Regions from separate parts of the Leuconostoc lactis genome, predicted to be linked through region 3. Evidence: predicted binding sites of a transcription regulator. Region 3 holds the regulator's gene; each other region holds the start of a gene.
The links. The regulator Rex, encoded in region 3, represses fermentation and respiration genes when NADH is low (regulators of the CRP and FNR family bind a similar motif). The targets are predictions, from matches to a motif close to TTGTGAANTANTTCACAA.
Positions count from the first base shown of each region.

Region 1: FGL80_RS04430 (zinc-dependent alcohol dehydrogenase family protein) is a predicted target of Rex. The motif match lies at 3,435-3,452, and genes of this name have one in related genera.
Region 2: adhP (alcohol dehydrogenase AdhP) is a predicted target of Rex. The motif match lies at 4,662-4,679, and genes of this name have one in related genera.

Region 1 is NZ_CP042420.1:863,169-870,700, forward strand. It holds gene pepF (oligoendopeptidase F) at 1-840, shown strand, start outside; gene FGL80_RS04415 (cytidine deaminase) at 913-1,311, shown strand; gene FGL80_RS04420 (phosphoglycerate dehydrogenase) at 1,358-2,281, shown strand; gene FGL80_RS04425 (LacI family DNA-binding transcriptional regulator) at 2,316-3,290, opposite strand; gene FGL80_RS04430 (zinc-dependent alcohol dehydrogenase family protein) at 3,472-4,488, shown strand; gene FGL80_RS04435 (VOC family protein) at 4,545-4,928, shown strand; gene FGL80_RS04440 (ROK family protein) at 5,384-6,250, shown strand; gene FGL80_RS04445 (winged helix-turn-helix transcriptional regulator) at 6,335-6,703, shown strand; gene pheS (phenylalanine--tRNA ligase subunit alpha) at 7,066-7,532, shown strand, end outside.
Region 2 is NZ_CP042420.1:677,816-685,347, forward strand. It holds gene FGL80_RS03435 (metallophosphoesterase family protein) at 1-136, shown strand, start outside; gene radA (DNA repair protein RadA) at 123-1,490, shown strand; gene FGL80_RS03445 (hypothetical protein) at 1,501-1,824, shown strand; gene gltX (glutamate--tRNA ligase) at 2,000-3,496, shown strand; gene FGL80_RS03455 (NADP-dependent oxidoreductase) at 3,632-4,537, shown strand; gene adhP (alcohol dehydrogenase AdhP) at 4,700-5,755, shown strand; gene FGL80_RS03465 (hypothetical protein) at 5,916-6,455, shown strand; gene FGL80_RS03470 (SAM hydrolase/SAM-dependent halogenase family protein) at 6,687-7,532, shown strand, end outside.
Region 3 is NZ_CP042420.1:313,743-321,274, forward strand. It holds gene FGL80_RS01500 (type I phosphomannose isomerase catalytic subunit) at 1-600, opposite strand, end outside; gene FGL80_RS01505 (nitroreductase family protein) at 773-1,513, opposite strand; gene FGL80_RS01510 (aromatic acid exporter family protein) at 1,630-2,118, shown strand; gene FGL80_RS01515 (Cof-type HAD-IIB family hydrolase) at 2,144-2,974, opposite strand; gene FGL80_RS01520 (lipid II:glycine glycyltransferase FemX) at 3,131-4,168, opposite strand; gene FGL80_RS01525 (redox-sensing transcriptional repressor Rex) at 4,177-4,824, opposite strand; gene tsaD (tRNA (adenosine(37)-N6)-threonylcarbamoyltransferase complex transferase subunit TsaD) at 4,994-6,004, opposite strand; gene rimI (ribosomal protein S18-alanine N-acetyltransferase) at 6,042-6,452, opposite strand; gene rimI (ribosomal protein S18-alanine N-acetyltransferase) at 6,427-6,984, opposite strand; gene tsaB (tRNA (adenosine(37)-N6)-threonylcarbamoyltransferase complex dimerization subunit type 1 TsaB) at 6,968-7,532, opposite strand, start outside.

The sequences.
Region 1 (7,532 bases), 550 kb from region 3:
AAAGCCAAAGACATTGTGTTAGCCGCTTTGGCACCATTAGGACCAGATTATATTGCCGTGGTTAAAAAGGCCTTTGACGAACGCTGGATTGATGTGGTGGAAAATAAGGGTAAGCGTACTGGTGCTTATTCGAGCGGCACATATGACACGAACCCATTTATTTTGTTAAATTGGCAAAATAACTTAAATAACGTTTACACTTTGGCCCATGAAATGGGGCACTCGGTGCATTCTTATTTGACCCGTCAAGCACAACCTTATCATTATGGTGATTACCCAATTTTCCTAGCTGAAATTGCATCAACAACCAATGAAAGCCTACTCACGGATTATTTGTTAAAGACAAATGATGATCCAAAATTCCAAGCCTATGTGTTGAATCAATATCTTGATGGCTTTAAGGGCACGGTGTTCCGACAGACCCAATTTGCGGAATTTGAAGATTGGATTCATGAACAAAGTGCAGCTGGGGTGGCGTTAACAGCTGACGCGATGAGTACGTACTATGCGGCATTGAATCAAAAGTACTATGGCCCAGATCTCTTCCCAGATGAAGAAATCGCGTATGAATGGGCGCGTATTCCACATTTCTACTACAACTATTATGTCTATCAATATGCCACTGGTGAAGCCGCAGCGACGACTTTGGCTGATCGTATCTTGAATCAGAATGGGGCAGAAGCGTATAAAGACTACTTAAAGGCCGGTGCCTCAGACTATCCATTAGCCGTTATCGGCCAAGCAGGGGTTGATATGACGCAAGCGGATTATTTGAAGGAAGCCTTTGGCGTGTTTGAAAAGCGTCTCGATCAGTTGACAGATTTGTTAGTTCACAAGTAACCACATTGATCTGTCTTATGATACTGCCATGTTTATGGTAAAATGATAGGACAATAAATGGAGAACAACAACATGCAAACGACACCGCCCGAAGAATTAGTGGCTGTTGCGCTTGAAGCGCTTGACGAAACTTATACACCGTATTCACATTTTCCAGTGGGTGCTGCGTTATTGACAGCATCAGGCACTGTGTTTAAAGGGATTAACATCGAAAATGTCTCTTTTGGTCTCACCAATTGTGCAGAACGCACCGCTATTTTCAGTGCCATGGCTGCTGGTCATCGCCAGTTTGCTGGTTTAGTAGTTGCAGGGCGCACAAATGAGCCAATTGCCCCTTGTGGTGCATGTCGACAAGTCATGGTCGAACTTTTCCCATCCGACATGCCAATTTGGTTGATTAATGATACTGGCAAAAGTGTGCAAACGACGATTGCGGATTTAATGCCAGGGTCATTTAACGCACTGGCGTAGTATCGTGTTGATACATCGCTGAAAGCACTGACTTGAAGGAGAGCATATGCAAAAGCAAAAAGTACTCGTTTTTGACGGCACGGCACAAGCCGCAATTGATTATTTAAAGGCCCATGATTTAGAAGTCATTTCAAATCCGCAACAAACAGATGCCGATTTTCTTGCTGCAGCTGATGTAGATGCGGTGATTTTGATGATGCATCCGCTATCTGAGCAACTATTATCACAGATGCCAAATCTTAAAGTGATTGCCCGTTATGGCGTGGGCTATGATAATGTTGATTTAGCTGATGCAACGGCACATGACATTGTTGTCACCAATACGCCAGGGGCGAATGCAACGGCGGTTGCGGAAACGGCCGTCATGCATATGTTGATGGCTGGCCGTTACTTCTATCAGCAACGACAGAGCATTACTGACCCCAACGTGCCAAATGGGACGGGTCAAGAAGTTTCGCATAAGACAGTCGGCATTATTGGTTTTGGTGCTATTGGTCAAAAAATTGATGAATTGCTGACTGGATTTGATGTCAACGTGTTAGCCTATGCCCGACATGATAAACCCGTCAAAAACGGCCGGATGGCCACACTAGATGAGATTTATACGACAGCAGACTATATCATCTTGGCTTTGCCAGCAACGCCAGCAACGCAACATATGATTGATGCGGCTGTTTTCAAGAAAATGAAAAACAATGCCGTTTTGATTAATATTGCGCGTGGGGCAGTCGTGGACGAAGCGGCCTTAATTGCCGCATTGAAGACAGGTGAGATTGCTGGTGCGGGACTAGATGTGGTTACGGTTGAACCAGTTGCACCAGATAATGAGTTATTGACGTTACCCAATGTTTTTGTCACACCACACGTGGCGGCAAAATCAGTTGAAGCGTTTGATGCGGTTGGTTTAGCAGCAGCACAAGAAGTTGTGCGTGTCTTAAACGGCGAAGAGCCAAAAAATCAAGTCAATTAAAAAAACACGTCGCCTTTTTAGGGCGACGTGTTTTTTATTCAGGTTTGTGTAATGAAACAGGGAGCATGTCAAGATCTGGCAATGCTTCATGATTAATTTCAGCAAATAGGACGTCAATTAGACGTTGTGCTGCCTCATGGATTGGCTGCACGATTGTTGGGAGATCGGGGTGCAACTGTTGGACAATTGGTGCACCGTCGTACCCTGCAACAATCACGTCCTCAGGGACACGAATATTTGCCCTGCGTAACGCATTTTGTAGTTGGACAGCCATCATGTCATTATAAGCAAAGACACCATCTACTTTTTGGGTCACGATCAAGTTAACAATCTCTGCCATCTCTTCGGCACTTGCAAATTCGTTAGAATTAGAATTGATATTGTGTTCGATTAACTGGCTTTTGTTGGCAATCGCATCCGAAAAGCCGACATAACGTTGTGCGGTTGGGGATGCAGAAGGGTCATTGTCACATAACACTAGCAGATTTTTAGCCCCTTGAGAAACCAGATACTCGCCAATGAGGTAGCCACCGCGATAATTGTCTTCATGAACAATCGGAATATTATCTGCTAAATGACGGTCATAGGCCACAATTGGCAGAAAGTTATCTTGATAACTAGCAATGCCGAGATTATGTGATGAGGTAATAATACCTTCCACTTGGTTAGCTGCTAACATTTGCAAATATTGTTGTTCTTTTTCAATGTTATTGGCACTCGTCGCAATAATCACTTTGTAGCCTTTTTTAAATAAGAGTTGTTCGATTTCGGTGGCTAAAGCGGTAAAAAATGGATTTTGAATGTTGGGGAAAATTAAACCGATAAATTGTGATGATTTACCTTGTAGTGAGCGCGCCATGGCATTTGGTTGGTAGTGCAACTCGCGCATGGCAGCATGAACTTTGTCGATCGTTTTTTGGCTCAAGGAACCGTAATTATTGATCACACGTGATACTGTTGTAATTGAAACGCCGGCCAATTCGGCGACGTCACTTAATTTTGCAACCATTGAAACCTCCGTTTACTGCTAAAAATTGTGTTGCATTTTTAATCACTAAGCACATTCTATTATACACTTTTTTGCAATAAAACTTTCAGCAAAAAAATTGATTAACGCTTGACAAATTATTTAAAAGGGTTAATATGGTCTTATAAGTTAAAAACATCACAAGTAAAACGGAGCGGAAAACATGGAAGCATTAGTGTTGACTGGTATTAAGTCACTGGAATTGAAAGAAATTGCACAACCCGAAATCAAGCCTGACGAAGTCAAGATTCATACAGCCTTTGCTGGTATTTGCGGGACAGACCATGCGTTATATGCTGGTTTGCCTGGTTCTGCACCAGCGGTCCCACCAATCGTCTTAGGTCACGAAAATTCAGGTGTGGTTGTTGAAGTTGGTTCAGAAGTCACAAACGTTAAGGTCGGTGACCGTGTGGCAGTTGATCCAAACATCTACTGCGGTCAATGCAAGTACTGCCGTACAGGGCGTCCAGAATTATGCGAACATCTCTCAGCTATTGGGGTGACGCGTGACGGTGGCTTTGAAGACTACTTCACAGCACCTGCCTCAGTTGTTTACCCAATCCCAGACAATGTGTCATTGAAGGCTGCAGCTTTGGTTGAACCAATTTCTTGTGCCGTTCACGGTATTCAATTGTTGAAGGTATCACCATATCAAAAGGCACTTGTCATTGGTGATGGCTTCATGGGACAATTGTTTGTGCAAATTTTGCAGGCTTACGGCATTCACCAAGTTGATTTGGCTGGTATTGTGGATGAAAAGTTGGCCATGGCGAAAGATAAGTTTGGTGCAAAGCGCACGTTCAATACAATGGCAGGTGACAAGATTCCTGATGGTGAATATGATGTTGTCATTGAAGCTGTCGGTTCACCAAAGACACAAGAAGCAGCCATTGAAGCTGCTGCGCGTGGTGGTCAAGTTTTGATGTTTGGTGTCGGTGGTCCAGACGACACATTTGAAATGAACACTTATGAAGTTTTCCAAAAGCAATTGACAATTCAAGGCTCATTCATCAATCCAAATGCCTTTGAAGATTCATTGGCTTTGCTATCATCAGGCAAGGTAGATGTTGAACCTTTGATTTCACATGAATTGGACTATGCCACTGTTGAAGACTTCTTGAACGGCAAGCTTGGCGTAGTGTCAAAGGCTGTTGTGAAGGTTGGCGGCGAAGAAGCGTAACCGGAAGACAGATCACGCGACAAAGTCATCAACGCGTTGATCGAGGGGGGGCAAATATGGCATTTTCAGATTATTATTCAGGTTTACAACACATCGGTATACCAACACATGATTTGGCAGCTGCGGAAGCTTTTTGGACAAAATTAGGATTTACGAAAACTGGTGATTTTCCAGTTGGACAAGTCATCTTTATGCAACGTGATAATCTTGTGATTGAAACGTGGTACCAAGAAGTGGTTGCCAATCAACCAGGCGCAATTAACCATATCTCATTGGACACGACAGATGCTGAGGCAGCTTTTGCGGCCGCAAAGGCTGAAGGTTTTGACCTGATTGATTCAGAAGTGCAACAATTAGCATTTTGGGACAAAGGGATTAAGTTCTTTAATATCCAAGGCCCAGATGCTGTCATTGTAGAATTTTGTGAAATTGTAAAATAAAAAAAGTTGGCGTAACGGCGCCAACTTTTTTTATTGCGTAGGATTGTGGTGGTGCTATCGTGTTTTCACATTTGTTTCTGAAAGGTACAAAAATACGATGAATTATTTTCTAAAATTAATCCTGACGAACGCTTGACACTGGTGATTTAAATCGATTAAACTAATAATGTAAGCGCTTAACAAAACGATAAAATAAAGCAATGATAGGACAATTTAACGTCACGACGTACTGTAAATGTTAACCACACATTTTAGTCAAGTTGTGGCGTGATTGTCAGTCTGTCTGGCAACGGGTGCGCCTTGTTTTGTCGCAACTGTGGACTTGGCGTCACCAGCCTGCGGCTTTTGATTGGGAGGCTACAGTCACAATGATCACCTTTGTTGTGTATACGTGTTTAAAGGGTGATCATTATGACAGCAAATGACTAAAACAGAGATAAGAAAAGAGAAAAAACATGGGACTATTAGGTGCAATTGAAGCAGGTGGAACGAAGTTTGTGGTGGCTGTTGCGGATGAAGACTTTAACATTGTCGATCGGACAGCATTCCCAACATTAGATGGCGAAAAGACGTTAGATCAGGTTGTTGCGTTCTTTGATCAATATGATAACATCGATGCCATTGGGATTGCCGCCTTTGGGCCAATTGATATTGTGCCTGAATCAAAGACTTACGGTTATGTTCTCGACACGCCAAAACACGGCTGGTCAGGGTATGATTTCTTAGGTCGTATGAAGGCTTGGCGTGATATCCCTTATTACTGGACAACGGATGTTAATGGTGCTGGTTGGGCTGAGTTTACCACAGGGGCTGCCAAAGACGTTGACAATATGGTGTATTTGACAGTTGGTACGGGTGTTGGTGCCGGTATTGTTTCTGGCGGACAACTTGTCAGTGGTTATGGCCACCCAGAAGCCGGTCACATCTTCTTACAAAAGCATCCAGAAGACACGTATGCAGGGCACTGCCCATTCCACGGTGCTAACTGTTTGGAAGGCTTGGCAGCTGGACCAGCTATCGAAGAACGCTGGGGCATGAGTGCCAAGGAAATTCCTGATGATCATTTGGCATGGCGCATGGAAGCCTTCTACTTGGCACAAGCGATATTGGATTATACGATGATCTTGCGCCCAGAAAAGGTTGTGCTCGGTGGTGGCGTGCCACACCGTGAGATTCTTTTCCCCTTAATTCGGGAAAGCTTTGCGGAACAAATGAGCGATTATTTGGCAGTGCCACCATTGGATGACTATATTGTACCTGTGGCCAACGGGGACAATGCCGGTATCCTCGGTTGTTTCTATTTGGCGAAAACATTGCGATAACCGTTACCTGTTTAACTACTTACTTTTTGTCAAGTTGCGCGCTTTGTGTTACTATGAACACATCAATAACTCAGAGGGAAAATGATGGCAAAATTAGCAGAACATACAGAGGATTTACTCTGCGAGAATTTCACCAATACATTTCAGATTTTAGGTCGTAAATGGAATGGCCTAATTATTGAGACGTTGCTTATTAGTGGACCAAAACGTTTCTTGGAATTGTCACGGGCGATTTCTGGCTGTTCTGACCGTGTGTTGGTTGAACGTCTGAAAGAACTTGAAGCGGTACAATTGGTTAACCGTGTGACTTATGAAAATTCTAGTCTCATTGAATATAAGCTTACCGAGTCTGGTGAAGCAATGCGTCCACTGATGGCAGCAATTCATGAGTGGTCTGATCAATATAATAACGTGGCCAAGACAAAACATGACGACACAGACGCTTTAGCATGATATACTAGAGTTGTAATCTAGCGCGTTTTAGTGCTGTGCCGCTATGGCAAATAGTCACTAAAATAGATGCTAAAACAGTAAAATATGTTTTAAACACGATGAATGACCTAGTAATGATAGAACAAATTTAGCGAGCAATACAGATTGGTGAAAGTATTGTATTTGCGTCTATGATGAATTTCAGTCAGGAGTGATTGGTTTAATCACCAACGTTTTGACAGCGTTATTGTCATTTAGAGCTGACGTTAGTCAGAAAATTGGGTGGTACCACGATCAGACGTCCCATGTTATCTCATGATAACATGGGACGTTTTTTATTCACGTGATTAAAACATCAGGCGTCGTATTGAAAGGAAATGATGATGAGTTTAACTGAAGAACTAACAGCATTAAAGGCTTCAGCCGTAGAACGAATTAACGCCGCAGATGCAGATATTGAAGCGTTGCGCGTCAGTTTGCTGGGTAAAAAAGGCGAATTAACTGCTTTACTGAAGGGGATGAAGGACGTTGCGCCAGAAGACCGGAAAGCAGTCGGCGAAATTGGAAACGATGTACGCCAAACTATTACAGCTTTGTTGGCGGAAAAAAAGGCGGCCGCTGAAGCAGCAAAGCTTGAAGCGCAATTGGCAGCTGAAACGATTGATGTGACGTTGCCAGGTAGTGCACATGTTGTCGGACAACCCCATGTTTTGCAACAAATTATTGATGAAATTGAACAACATTTCTTAGGTTTAGGCTTTGAAGTGATTGATGATACCGTTGATTCACCGGAAGTTGAAACTGATGAATATAACTTTGAACGGGAAAACTTGCCAAAGGACCATCCGGC
Region 2 (7,532 bases), 360 kb from region 3:
CGTGTGCATGTTACAAACAGGCCATTTCACACGTGATCATGATAGTTTGCGTGGCAATGACAATTTTTTGATGTATCAAACCCAAGCCAAACACTTTTTAACACAACTAAAGGAGAGACATTATCGCAAAAGTTAAAACACAATTTATTTGCTCAAACTGTGGTTTCACGTCAGCGCGCTATCTGGGTCGCTGCTCAAACTGTGGTGAATGGGGCACATTTGTCGAAGAAAAAATCATGCCAGAGACCAATGATCGGAAAAGTCGGGTGAGCTTAGATGGTCGTACGGCCAAAGTTGAAAAAATTAATGAAGTCACATCAGAGGAAACACCGCGTGTTGCCACGAACCTTAAAGAACTTAACCGCGTGTTAGGTGGTGGGGTTGTCCCTGGTTCAATGGTGCTCATTGGTGGGGATCCAGGCATTGGGAAATCAACCCTCTTGCTCCAAGTCTCTGGGCAATTGGCCCATGAAGGTCGTGTGTTATACGTGACTGGGGAAGAATCCGCTACCCAAGTAAAGTTGCGGGCAGATCGCTTGGGTGTGGGGAATGATGAATTTTACCTCTATCCAGAAACAGATATGACGGCGATTAAAAAGCAAATTGAATCGCTGCAACCAGATTTTGTCGTGATTGACTCAGTACAAACGATGCAGGAACCAGACGTGACGTCTGCCATTGGCTCCGTGTCACAAATCCGCGAAGTCACGGCAGATTTATTGCAAATTGCTAAAACCAATAATATTTCTATTTTTATCGTTGGCCACGTGACCAAAGATGGGGCGATTGCTGGACCAAAGATTTTGGAGCATATGGTCGATACGGTGCTCTATTTTGAAGGCGATAGCAACTACAAGTACCGCATTTTACGGGCGGTGAAAAATCGTTTTGGCGCCACCAATGAATTGGGTATTTTCGAAATGCGCGACGGCGGTTTGATTGAGGTCGCCAACCCATCAGAAATCTTTTTGGAAGAACGATTAGCTGGCGCAACTGGTTCGGCCATTGTGGTCGCCTTGGAAGGCTCACGGCCGATCTTGGTTGAATTACAGGCCTTGGTGACGCCTACCGTCTTTGGAAACGCGCAACGAACGGCATCTGGATTAGATCGTAATCGCGTGTCGTTAATTATGGCCGTTTTGGAAAAGCGCGCTAATCTCTTGCTGCAAAATCAAGACGCTTATCTGAAAGCTGCTGGTGGGGTCAAGCTGGATGAACCAGCAATTGATTTGGCAATTGCCGTGGCGTTGGCCAGTTCTTATCATGATAAAGAATCGCGGCCAAGCGACGTCTTTGTTGGTGAAATCGGGCTAACTGGGGAAATCCGGAGCGTCGCTGATATTGAAAGTCGGTTGAAGGAAGCGCGCAAGCTCGGCTTTAAACGGGCGATTGTACCAAAGAACAACTTGAATGGGGTCACGCTCCCTGAAGGAATTCAAGTGATTGGCGTCGCCACGTTAAGGGAAGCGTTGCAATTAGCCTTAGATTAAAGGGGGTAACATGTGGGATCTGATTCCTGGTGATCTATTTATTGTGGTCCATAATGGGTTACATCGTTATGTTTCACGTGGAACAGGTTATCGTGGGCGTTGGTGGTTAGGTGTGCTGATAACTACGGTATTACTCGTTATCCAAGTAGGTATAGGCTGGCTGGTGATCGTAGTGGGTCTCAGCGATGCCCTAATTTTGTGGGGGAAAGTTGCCGTTATGGCGATATTGCTGGTGATTATGGCCGGTCTAGGATGGGTACTATACCACTGGGTACGGTTGCTGAGACGTTTGGTACGGCAACAAGATACACCAATTCACGCTCATCGTCATTAAATAGATAAGGTTTGCAGGTCAGGTTAGCCACCTGACCTTTTGTTTTGCGAATATGTGGCCAATTGGAATTTTGGCGGGGTAATGTTGTACAATAGAGTAGATAAATAACGGGATAAACCGTATAACTGAGGAGGAAATGCGTTAGCCAAACCACTTGTCTAACGCTTTATATCACATGACAGAAGACATTCGTGTTCGCTATGCCCCATCACCAACAGGGCATTTACATATTGGTAACGCGCGTACAGCAATCTTTAACTGGCTTTTTGCGCGCCACTACAATGGCCAATTCATTATTCGGATTGAAGATACTGATTCAGCACGTAACATCGCTGACGGTGAAAAGTCACAGTTAGAAAACTTGGCTTGGCTTGGTTTGGACTGGGATGAATCACCAGAAAAGCCAGGTGCTTATGGCCCATATCGCCAATCTGAACGTAACGCCCAAGGCATTTACCAACCATTTATTGATGAATTGTTGGCTAAAGGTTTGGCTTACAAGTCATATAAGACATCAGAACAATTGGCTGCTGAACGTGAAGCGCAACAAGCCGCTAAGCAAGCACCACATTACGTATATGAATATGAAGGTTTGACGGATGAAGAACGCGAAGCTAAGTATGCGGAATTTGAAGCACAAGGGTTAAAGCCAGTCATTCGCTTCCGTGTCCCAGAAGAAAAAGTTTATGCTTGGGATGACATCGTGAAGGGGCATATCGAAATCGGTGCCAAGGAAATTGGTGGCGACTGGGTCATTCAAAAGGCCGATGGGATGCCAACATACAACTTTGCGGTGGTTGTCGATGATCATTTGATGAAGATTTCTCACGTGTTACGTGGGGATGATCACGTCTCAAACACACCAAAGCAAATGATGATCTTTGAAGCATTGGGTTGGGATGTGCCAAAGTTTGGTCACATGGCGTTGATTATCAACGGCGAAACCGGCAAGAAGTTATCAAAGCGTGACGAAAACGTGTTGCAATTCGTGGAACAATACAAGGATTTGGGCTATCAACCACAAGCGATGGTGAACTTTATTGGCTTGCTTGGTTGGTCACCAAAGGGTGAAGACGAAATCTTCTCACTTGAAGAATTTACGCAAATGTTCGACGAGAACCGTTTGTCAAAGGCCAACGCGAAGTTTGACCAAAAGAAGTTAGAATGGATTAACAACCAATGGATGCGTCGTGATTTGGATCAAGTGATGCCACAATTGATTCAAGAATTGGTCAATGCGGACTTAATTAGCGCAGAAGATGCAGAAACGAAGCGCGATTGGTTAACACAAGTCATTAAGGTTGCTGGTGTGGAAGGTATTTCTTATACACGCGAAATTGTTGACTTAGTGCGTCGCCCATTCTTTGAATTAAGTGACATTACGGATGAAATGGTCGATTATCTCACATCTGATGAAGGCCGTCAGGTCTTTGCGGCATGGGAATCAGCCTACACGGCCTTGCCAGAAACGGCTACCGCAGAAGATTACATGGCAGCTATTCGTGAGATTCAAAACACGCTTGAAATCAAAGGGCGTAACCTATGGAATCCAATTCGTATCGCCACAACACATGAAGTGCAAGGGCCAAACTTGCCAGAAATGTTAGTCGTATTGGAGAAAGACAAGGTCTTAGCAATAATGTCTGATGTTAAAGCTAAATATTTAGCCTAATTTAGGTGAGTCATAAAGGTGCTTCGGGTTAACTGAGGCGCCTTTTGTGATGCACTTTGTGACAGCAAATCCGAGGACATTTGACAGGATTTGGCATACAATGGGGTAACAGCTCATAAAGAAAGTGTGAATACCATGTATGCAGTAGAAATGTTAAATTATGGGGAACCGACGGTCTTGGTCGATAACCTAGAGGCAGCAATGCCGATGATTAAACCCAAACAGGTATTGGTGAAACAACGGGCGACGGCAATTGACCCTTATGATGTGAAGTTTCGGCAAGGGTTGATGGGGACAGATAAGGCAACGCCGCTCATTCCAGGGTCATCAGTGGCAGGTGTTGTCGTGGCAGTTGGCGCTGAAGTGACGGCATTTGCAGTTGGTAACCGCGTGGCGGCATCGCCGCATTTGAAAAGTTATGCCGAATTTGTGCCAGTTGGGCAATCCCTACTCGCTAAAATTCCTGACGCAGTGAGTGATGTACAAGCGGCTGCGGTGGTACTGGGCGGGCAAACCGGTTATCAAATGATGGCCAAAGACTTAGCGGTTCAGCCAAGTGATACGGTACTCATTCAAGGGGGTGCTGGCTCGGTTGGTTTTACAGCCATTCAGGTTGCTAAATGGCTTGGGGTACAAACGCTTTATACGACAGTCCGTGGTCAGGCAGCAGCGGCTGTTGTACAGGCCGTTGATCCGACACTGCAGGTGATTGATGGCCAAACGACGTCGCTTCAAGCAGCTATCCCGGCAGGTGTGGATGTGATTTTAGATACGGTTGGCGGTGATACCTTGCAGACATCACTGGCCGTTTTGAAGCCGACTGGGCGATTGGTATCGTTGGTTGATACTATGGCTGATCCGCGCGTGACGATGGGCTATTTGCAATCTAACGGTACACAGCTCGCTGAATTATTGGCGTTAGTAGCCCAAGGTCAGGTGGTCGTGAACATTTCGGAAACACGCCCATTTAATGCAGAGAACGTCCGCGATTTTCAAACGCGCCAACACGTACTGGGTAAACTCGTGCTCACATTTGACTAAAAAGTATCACTTCGGTGATACTTTTATTTTGTAAGTAATCGTGATTTTTTTCACGTAATAAAAAATTAATGCCAATTTGTCATAATAAAAGTTTACAAATGCGCGAAAAACAGGTACAATTTATTTGTAAAATAATTCACATGTAAAAGGAGTATGCTTAACATGAAAGCAGCAGTTGTACGTGAAAATCCAGATGGATATGTTGATTTGATTGAAGATTGGGAACCAAAGCCATTAGCCTTTGGGGAAGCATTAGTGGATATTGAATATGTTGGACTTTGCCACACTGATTTGCATGTGGCGAATGCTGATTTTGGTAATCCAAATGAACTGGGACAACGTAATGGTAAGTTCCGTCGTGTTATCGGTCACGAAGGTGTTGGTCGTGTTTCAAAGTTGGCTGAAGGTGCCAGTGATTACCTCAAGATTGGTGATCGTGTTTCAATCGCTTGGTTCTTTGACGCCTGCGGTGTGTGTGACTACTGTGTGACAGGTAACGAAACATTCTGCCGTAAGGTACGCAACTCAGGTTACACAATTGATGGTGCGATGTCACAACAAGCTGTTGTGAACGCTAAGTACGCCGTTAAGGTGCCAGAAGGTTTGGATCCAGTACAAGCCACATCAATTACATGTGCCGGTGTGACAATGTATAAGTCATTGAAGGTCGGTGAAACAAAGCCAGGACAATGGGTATCGGTTCATGGTGCTGGTGGTTTGGGTAACTTGGCTGTTCAATATGCGCACAATGTCTTTGGGGCACATGTTGCCGTTATTGATGGTAACGAAGACAAGTTGGCTGCCGCACAAGAAAACGGTGCTGAAGTATTAATCAACCGTAAGAAGGTTGATGATGTCGCAGCCGAAGTACAAAAGGCAACTGGTGGTGTGCACAATGCGCAAGTCACAGCCGTTAATGCTGCTGCCTTTGACCAAGCCGTTGATTCACTACGCCCAATGGGTAAGTTGGTTGCGGTTGCTTTGCCACAAGGTGACATGGCTTTGAACATTGCCAAGACTGTCTTGGATGGTATTGAAGTGCGTGGCTCATTGGTTGGTACACGTGCCGACTTGAAGGAAGCCTTCCAATTCGGTGCTGAAGGTAAGGTTAAGCCAATCGTTGAAAAGGTTGCCTTTGCCGACATGAACGAAGTGATTGATGAAATGAAGGCTGGTAAGATTACTGGTCGTAAAGTGTTTGACTTCACAGTATTATAAGCAAAAAATCGTCCACTCTTGGGCGATTTTTTTGTTCGTGTCAAGCGGCGCTTGGCTGTCTTGGACATAGCAGTTTTTGTATGCCTGTGTTAGAATTGGGTAACAAATGTATTGGAGGAAACGACCTTTTTTCTGATGAAAGAGAGGTCAGTAATAAAGCATGCCATACTTTACACAACAACTTTTTAGCGGCCAGCGTGATCGTATTTTACGTGTTGTTGATACCGCCAGTGCGGATCAAGCAACGGCTGGCTTTATCCACATCTTCGATGAGCGCCGCGTTTATGATTTTGACTATGCAACAGAGATAACGGAAGGGCGTATCACGCAAGCAGAGTTTGACGTTGAAGGCGAAGCAAATAATACTTTTAGTGTTAATTTTATGCCAATCGTGAACGATGATGACGAAATTCCAGGCGAATTATTTGAAGAGTGGGCTGCCTTAATTGGTCGTGAATACGCATTGATGCCACATGTGCATATCAATATGTATCAACAAGCCTTGAAGCCGGAAATTGAACAAGTTGATGAGCCAACATTTGAAGCGCGTCTGTTAGAATTAATCACCCGTATTTTGGGTTCATCAATTGTCGGCTTTACTGAGAAGTCGCTCACGTTATTCCCAAGTTATTTAGTGCAAGAACAGCAAGCGGAACAAGCCCCACAAGGGCCAACAACCCAAATTATCTTGCCAGACTAAACTAAGAAATAAATTGACATAAAATAAGAATTATCTTAAAATAACAATATGTTAATAAAGTGATGACGAGTCAACCATTTGGCTACTAACCGTCAAACAGGACGCTGGCCTGCACACCGGACTGTTTGTCGTGCCCTGCTAATCAAAGTGATTAACAGGGTCTTTTTATTGGCAATATACTTGGAAGGAATAGTCTACAGGCGGATATCATCGCGTAGGCAAACGTGTTATATGACAAATAATCATCTCGTTTTACAAACGGATTTTGGCTTACAGGACGGGGCGGTAAGTTCAATGCGTGGTGTGGCTTACGGGGTAGCTAGTGATATAATCATTAGTGACCTGACCCATGGCATCACACCGTTTAATATTTTTGAAGGGTCATTTCGATTGTTTCAAACATTTAGTTATTGGCCAGCCGGTACGGTATTTGTCTCCGTTGTGGATCCTGGTGTGGGGTCTAAACGGCTCTCAATTATTGCCGAAACAACGGGTGGGCATTACATTGTGACGCCGGATAACGGGACGTTGTCGCATCTTTTGGCGCATGGGCTGATTGCGAGTGCTCGTGTTATTGATGAAACAACACAACGGCTACCGGGATCAGAAAAGTCTTCGACATTTCATGGTCGTGATATTTATGCTTACAACGGGGCGCAGTTAGCCAGTGGGCAAATTCAGTACACCGATTACCAACAAGTATTGCCAGTTGACCAATTGGTGAAGTTGCCAATGCAACCAGGGCGCTATCAAACGACAGCAGCTGGGGTTGCGCAGTTAGTTGGGAATATTGATATTACTGATGTTAATTTTGGCTCATTGTGGTCAAATATTCCCGTAAAAGAATTTGAAAAATTCAATTTAGCATATGGGGATGTCTTGCGTGTCCAAATTCAACATCAAGGGCATACCATGTTTGATGACGTCTTACCTTATGTGCATACGTTTACGGACGTGGCGCCAGGGGAACCGTTAATTTATATTGACTCCGTCTACACCGTGGCGTTTGGTGTGCATACGGGTAGTTTTGAACAAACTTATCATGTGGGTGCTGGACCTGAATGGGCGGTTACCCTA
Region 3 (7,532 bases):
TTGCTGCGTTGTGGCATCCACGCGATCAAAGTCATAGAAACGATAAGTCGAATCGGAACTTTGTTGGATTTCTAGGGCTAATACGCCAGCGCCCAAGGCATGAAAAGTCCCAGCTGGGACATAAAAGAAATCCCCCTTTTGCACCGGAATTGTACGCAGTAATTGCGACCATTCACGTTCGTCAACCATTGTTTTTAAAGCTGACTTAGTGGAGGCGTGATGACCATAGTATAACTTGGCGTCAGGTGTGGCATCTAAGATATACCAGCTTTCCGTCTTGCCAAAGTTTTCAGATGATTGCTTATCATTCGGATGTACCTGAATTGATAAGTTTTCTTGGGCATCTAAAATTTTGGCTAATAAAGGAAATGCCTGTTCAGGATCATGCCCGCCAAATAGTTCTGGTCGTTCTGTCCACAACTGAGCTAAGTCTTGCCCGGCAAACTCACCTTGCGTAATCTTTGAGACCCCATTGTCATGCGCGGAAATCACCCATGCCTCGCCCACGTGGTCGGATGGCAACTGATAGCCAAACGTCGCTAATTTTGTGCCACCCCAAATTTTTTCCTGTAAAACTGGTGCTAACATCAGGATTGTCATAATAGCGTTTTGATCTCCTTTTTGATTATTTTATATACAATGATAATAAAAATTGTATGCGCTTTCATTTTATCATATTTTGGCTGTTTTTGGCGGTATCTTCCTATTTGTCTTGTCCACATAAAAAGACTAAACACCCATGCGTGTTTAGTCTTTAAACTGTCGTGTGACGTTATGATAGGCGAAAGCCTTTTTGCTTTGGATAGTTGTTCAAACCCGTATAGTCACGTGGTCGTGTCAAAAGTTTCGTATTATTTTGCACCCAGGAACTATCAACACCCCGATCGGCATAATAGGTGGTCATCGTTTGATCATACGCCGTGACGGCTGCCACCATTTGGTCTTGATCATAATGATTTTTCATCCACATCCCAGCCATTGGTAACTTTGGCTTAATGCCAGGTTCTTGTGCTGGGTAGCCAATCGAAAAGCCCATGACTGCTTTCACGAACTTTGGTAATTGTAAATGTTGTTCATATAATTCAAAGGCGCCTAGTGCCCCAGCCATGGTCACACTGCCCAGACCAAGCGCTTCTGCGGCTACTTGGGCGCGTCCCAAAGCGACACCAGCCGACACAATGCCACCCTCTAACATAGCATACGTCGATAGTCGTTCCTCAGCTAAGGCACGTACTTCCGGTGTTAAACCAATCAAGTCTTTATTAAAGTCGACGGCAACCACAAAATAACGGGCGGCACTTTCAATATAAGTCATCCCGACTTGTGCTGTAATTTCCGCCTTCAATGCTTGGTCAGTAATTTCAATAAAAGTGACTGGTTGGTAATTATTCATGTTTGGTCCCGCATTGGCAGCAGATAAAATCGTTGTCACAATGTCATCGGTGACCGGTTCATTCGTATAAGCACGAATTGAACGATGGTTATTCAATAAATCTAAAACTGGATTTGACATGTGTTGTTGTCTTGCAACGCGCATCGAGCCCATGTTGCAAGATCCTTTCGTTTTGTGATACATAGATTTTACCATTTTTTTATGATAAAATGATAAGAATATTAGTGGAGGCAGTTATGCAATTTGGACGATTCCGTATCGGTTTACGGACGCTAAAAACAGCCATGGCGGTCATGTTAATCATTGCCGTCTATTATTTCTTTAACCGTCCCCCATTTGTCGCTGCTTTAGCGGCTGTCTTTGCTTTACGTGAAAGTTGGGATCAAACGCTGAGTTTTGCTAAGATCCGTTTAATTTCAAACACCGTTGGTGGCTTACTCGCCTTGGTCTACTTTCTCATTTATACGCAAACTGACCACGCTGACTGGGTCGCAATTATCATCCTCCCACTGCTTGTGATTATCACCATTGTTTTCTTAGATGGTTTTAATTTTAATAGTGGGGTTATCGGCGCACTTGCTGCTTTATTGATGATTGCCTTAAATATTCCAGCTGGTGCGACGGTTGTCTACGTGATTGATCGTATTGCAGATACATTTGTGGGGGTCTTAGTGGCTATTGGTGTGAACCGATTTGCTTCACCGCAAACAAAAAAGAAGGCGTAAACCTTCTTTTTTTGTTTGCTATCATTTATGAAGTGCTGGCTAAACCAAAATAATCTTCGATTGTTGCTAACACCCCATCGTTAACATTCGTGTTCAAGGCACGCTTATCCACAGCCTGTAACATAAATGGTTCGGCATTTGGCATCACATAGCCATGTTCGTATTTCTGCAGCATTTCTAAATCGTTGCCATTATCACCAAAGGTCATCACTTCACGATCTAAAATGTCATAGTAGTCTTGCAAAACTTGCAACCCAGTCGCTTTGTCGACCCCTTTACCCAACACATCAACGGAACCAAATCCTGATCCCGTCGCATGGAGTTCATCGCCAAAGACTTGTCGCAATTCAGCAACGTGCTGTTGTACTTCATCATTTGGCCAGACAAATGTCACTTCTAAAATGTGGTCATCAACTTCCATCAATTTTTCCACTTGCTTCACATTTGGATAAAATTGAAAGACCATATCAGCGACCGGACCTGTAGCATGGTTAGAGACATACGTTGCCTTATCACCCGTCATGATAATAATATTTTCAGCTGATTCAGGATTCTTGGCATTCCATTCAATCACTTGATGTAATTGTGCTGGCGACAAATGAACAGAATAGAGTTGTTCATCCGGTGTGGCCACCATGGCGCCATTTGATCCCACAAAATTGATTTCATAGCCTTTCGCAATTGTGGGGGCAAAAAGTTGTTGCAAGTTTTTAACTTGCCGGCCCGAAGCCGCTACAAAGCGGACATCCTTTTCTTGAAGCTGATCCAAGACACGTTCAAAACGGTGACGATTATACTCATCATTTGCTGTCAAAAAAGTCCCGTCCATATCAGACGCAATCATTTTGATTGTCATTCACAACACACTCCTTTTAAATATCGGTCGTTTACTAAAACAAATTTGTCGTGCACAAGCCATACCTGCATATCTTGTCAACCACGTCATGAATTAGCCCACAATATTTTAATTATAGCATAGTCTTGAATAACTAAAAAAGCCGCCAACGGCGGGTTATTTAAATTGTTCAAGATAAGTTTCATAGGCTGTTTCATCCACAACCCAATCCAGTTCACCAATATATTCGGCTTGTGGATCGTGATAAGCAAAGCCGTGCTTAAATTTATAGAGGCCATCTTCGGGTACAAAATCTCCAACACCGCCAAAATCGTATTCGACTTTGCCAAGTGCCAGACCCCATTTTAGCATTTCCCATTGCACAGCATATGGGCCATAGTGCTTAGCATATTGCCGATCAGAACCGGCATACATATACCAAATTTCATCACCATAGCTAAAACCAATGCCACTGGCAATCACGCGACCTTCAAAGTGTGCTAGGAACACTTTAAATAAGCCTGTGCCAGCCCATAATTGTTGCATACGCAAGAAGTAATCAATTGGCCGGTGAGTAATCCCTTGTGCCGCAGCCATCATCACATAAGTCTCAAAAAAGGCGCGCACATCCGCTTCAGAATCACCAGCAGTCACGGTAACGCCATCTTTGGCCGCGCGACGGATTTGGTTACGATAATCACGTTTGAAGTGTAACATCAATTCTTCTGCCGTCGTAATCGGTGTCGCACCCTCGCCACGACCATCATAATACAACACCACATTTTTGCGTGGTTGGATATTCCCATGCATGTGGTGAATCTCACGATTACGTGTCACAAAACCGGCTGCTTGATATTCGGCATTCAACGCATCGCTATAGGCCACTTCAGGGTCCAAACGAATGAGGAAGACATTATCTGGCAAGGCCGCCAAAGCTTCTTGGATCATACTTTTAATCAACGCCACATTATGAATGTCGCCAATCGGTCCGCGACCAGCATATCCCAGCAACTTGCCCGGCACAGCTTCAACCGTTAACACTGTTAAGACTGCATCAATTTGCCCCGCCGTTTCATGGTAAACATAAACATGACCCCAATTCGCTTTGAGTTCACCCCATAGCGGATCTTGGGTCACCTGGCCACGTGGATCCTCACGAACAAAACGTTGATACGCCTGTACTTTTTCTTGATCATTTAAATCTAAAATCGGCATGTTAGTTATTATCCTGTCGTAATTGAACCATAGTTTTCAATAAAGTAAACCAATGTTTGCAATTCATTGGTCAAATCCACATTTTGCACACGCACGCCACTTGGTACCGTCACACGCAAAGGTGTAAAGTTCAAAATCCCTTTAATCCCAGCATCCACAAGTTCATTTGTGATTTCTTGGGCGACACCTTGTGGTACGGTCAAGATGGCAATGTTAATCCGTTGCGCAGTAATCTGCTCTTTTAATTCAGTCATTGAATAAATCGGCACACCGGCCATAATTGTGCCTGCACGTGACTTATCCACGTCAAAAGCCGCTGAAATACGCATGTTAGAAGACTGGTGAAAGTTAAAGTTAAGCAAAGCTTGCCCCAAATTTCCAGCACCAATTAACGCCACATTAATGAGACTGTCTTGATCCAACACATTGGCAAAGAAATCCAGCAACGCCTTGACATCGTAGCCATAGCCACGCTTGCCTAAGGCACCAAAATAAGAAAAATCACGACGAATCGTGGCCGCATCAAACTTGATTGCATCGCTTAATTCAGCAGAAGAAATGCGGTCAGTCCCCGCATCGTGTAAAAATGTTAAGTAGCGGAAATAAATCGGCAAACGCTTTGCGGTCGCACGCGGGATTTTAGGTTGTGTCATAATTTTCTCCAGTGTTAATGTCGTTATTATCATGCTTGTTTCACCAAACGCAGACGTGATTGTCTGATGAAATCGGCACCTTAGATTACTTTGTGAACTTTTGCATAACTATTGTACCACAAAAATAAGGATCGCAACAAAAGATCGTGATAGATTCACAATCTTATTACGATTATATTAGTTCAAAATCTAAGCCTGGATCAGTATTTAAGTCTAAGCCCGCAAAAATACCTTGTTTATAATTCCAGTAGCCTGCTGCCCCAATCATCGCGGCATTATCACCCGTATATTGCCGTGGCACAGGAATATACGTTGTCTCTGGAAATGACGCCAGCAATTCTTCTAACGTCTCTCGCAATTGTGAATTAGCCGCAACGCCACCAGCCAAGATAAAACTTTTAACTGGATAGTCTTGTAAGGCGCGCTTCGTCCGACCAACTAGCGCGTCCACAACTGCATTTTGGAAACTCGTTGCTAAATCATATTGATCAATTGTTTCACCCTTTTGCTCAGCGTGATGGACATAATTAATCACCGCACTTTTTAAGCCAGAGAAACTAAAGTCATAATTGTCTTCATGTGCCATAGCGGTGGGAAACTTAATCGTTGGTTGCCCTTTGTGCGCCATATCATCAATCGTTTTACCCGCTGGATAAGGCAGCTTTAACAAACGGCCAACTTTATCAAAACTTTCCCCTGCTGCATCATCACGCGTTTCCCCTAACACGGCAAACTCATTTTCGTTTTGCATGAGGACCAGTTCGGTATGACCGCCAGATACCATCAAAGCTAAGGCTGGATAGCGAATTGGCTGATTAAAGTTGGCCGCTGCAATGTGCCCGGCCAAATGATTCACTGGTACAATCGGCAAGTTATGGGCCAACGCAAAGGTCTTTGCGCCCATTAAGCCAACCAATAAAGAACCTACCAGGCCAGGCCCATAGGTCACCGCCACCGCATCAAGCTCCGATGGTGACACGTTAGCTGTGGCCAACGCATCATCTAATACGCGTGTAATCCATTCAATATGATGTCGACTGGCGACTTCCGGTACAATACCACCAAAACGTTGATGGGAATTGATTTGTGTCGCCACGGCGTTGCTTAGGACAATATGGCCATCTTCCACAATGGCAACGCTGGTTTCATCAGCGCTGGATTCAAATGCTATGATTTTTGTCATATTTATGCGTGTGAGTGGTTACCTTAGTAACCTGTGCTCACATTTTCCTTTCCATCATGATCGCGGCATGACCATTTTTATAATACTTTTCACGGCGGTGATAAGGTGAAAAGCCCATCTTTTCATACAGCTGAATCGCTTGATGATTCAACTCATCGACTTCCAATAAAAATCGGGCAACATCTGGCAAAGCCAAAACGGTTGTTAATAGTGCTTGCGCAATACCTTGTCGTTGATAATCCGGTTGGACCGCGATACTACTAATTTCAACTTCATCTAATATCTGGGTAATCCCAATAAAACCACCCGTCGTTAAAAAATAACGACTACGAGGACTTGTGAGTTCATGTTCAAAGACTGCTTTTGGCCAAGGAGACGGTTGAAAGGCCGCTTGGGCAATATGATAGATGGTTTCACTGTCTTCAATTGTTGCTGGTTGAATTTTCAAGTTGTTTCACCATTGAAACGGCATCTTCATGATCACCGAAATAGTATCCTTTTTTGATCCCTGTTTGTTCAAAGCCTAATCGTTGATATAAAGCAATCGCCCCATGATTAGAGGCGCGTGCCTCTAACGTCATGGTGGCAACCCCAACCGCAGTCGCAAATTGGTTAATTTCTGACAAAATGGTTGTGCCTAAACCATGACTTTGCCAAATCGGAACAACCGCAATATTGGTAATATGCATATCACGCTGATCTCTTTGATAGGCAACACCGGCAAAGCCAATAACTTGTTGATGGCGTTCAATCACTAAGTAGAGGCGAATATGTGGCCGCGATAATTCGCTGAGAAAGTCGCGCAATACCCACGGCGCGACACCCGCATAAACCGCTTCCTCAATTCTAACCAATGTGTCAATATCAGCAATTGTGGCGCGACGTAACACAAAGTCATAACCACTGACAGCAATCGTCTTAGTCGTAAATTGCGGTAAGGCAATTGGTAATTTAGGGTGGTGATTAAACTTCAAAAACATAATTTTCGGGATTATCCTCACCAGGATGCGCAGCAAGCCAGTTCAACTCCGCCTGGGTTTTCCTTAAATAATTAGGGTTAAAGTGTGCGACATCAGCCACAGGTTGCGCTTTGAGACCGAGTGTAACGATGCCATGACCGTCAGGCAAGCTGTCAGCGGGTGTTAAAATCGTCGCTTGATCACCAAAAGCCGCCTGTAACGTGGGCACGAATTCTGTGGTTTCCCCCACAAAAGTAATGGGCTCAGCACGTGTCTGCAACCAAGTCACCAAATGGTCGATTGGCTGATGCGCATCAGCTAACACAGCTGTGTCATTTAAATAAACACCTGCAAAAACATTATTATTGCGCGCATTAAACAGTGGCACTACTAAGCCAGGATTGGTCACTTGCGCAGCCAGCACGGCTAAACTAGAAACGCCTATGAGCTCAGCTTGCAACGTGTTAGCCAGCATTTTGGCAACAGTCACACCAATTCTAAGCCCAGTAAATGATCCTGGTCCTTGGGCAACCACAATACGATCAATATCACTGAGCGCCCATTGTTGT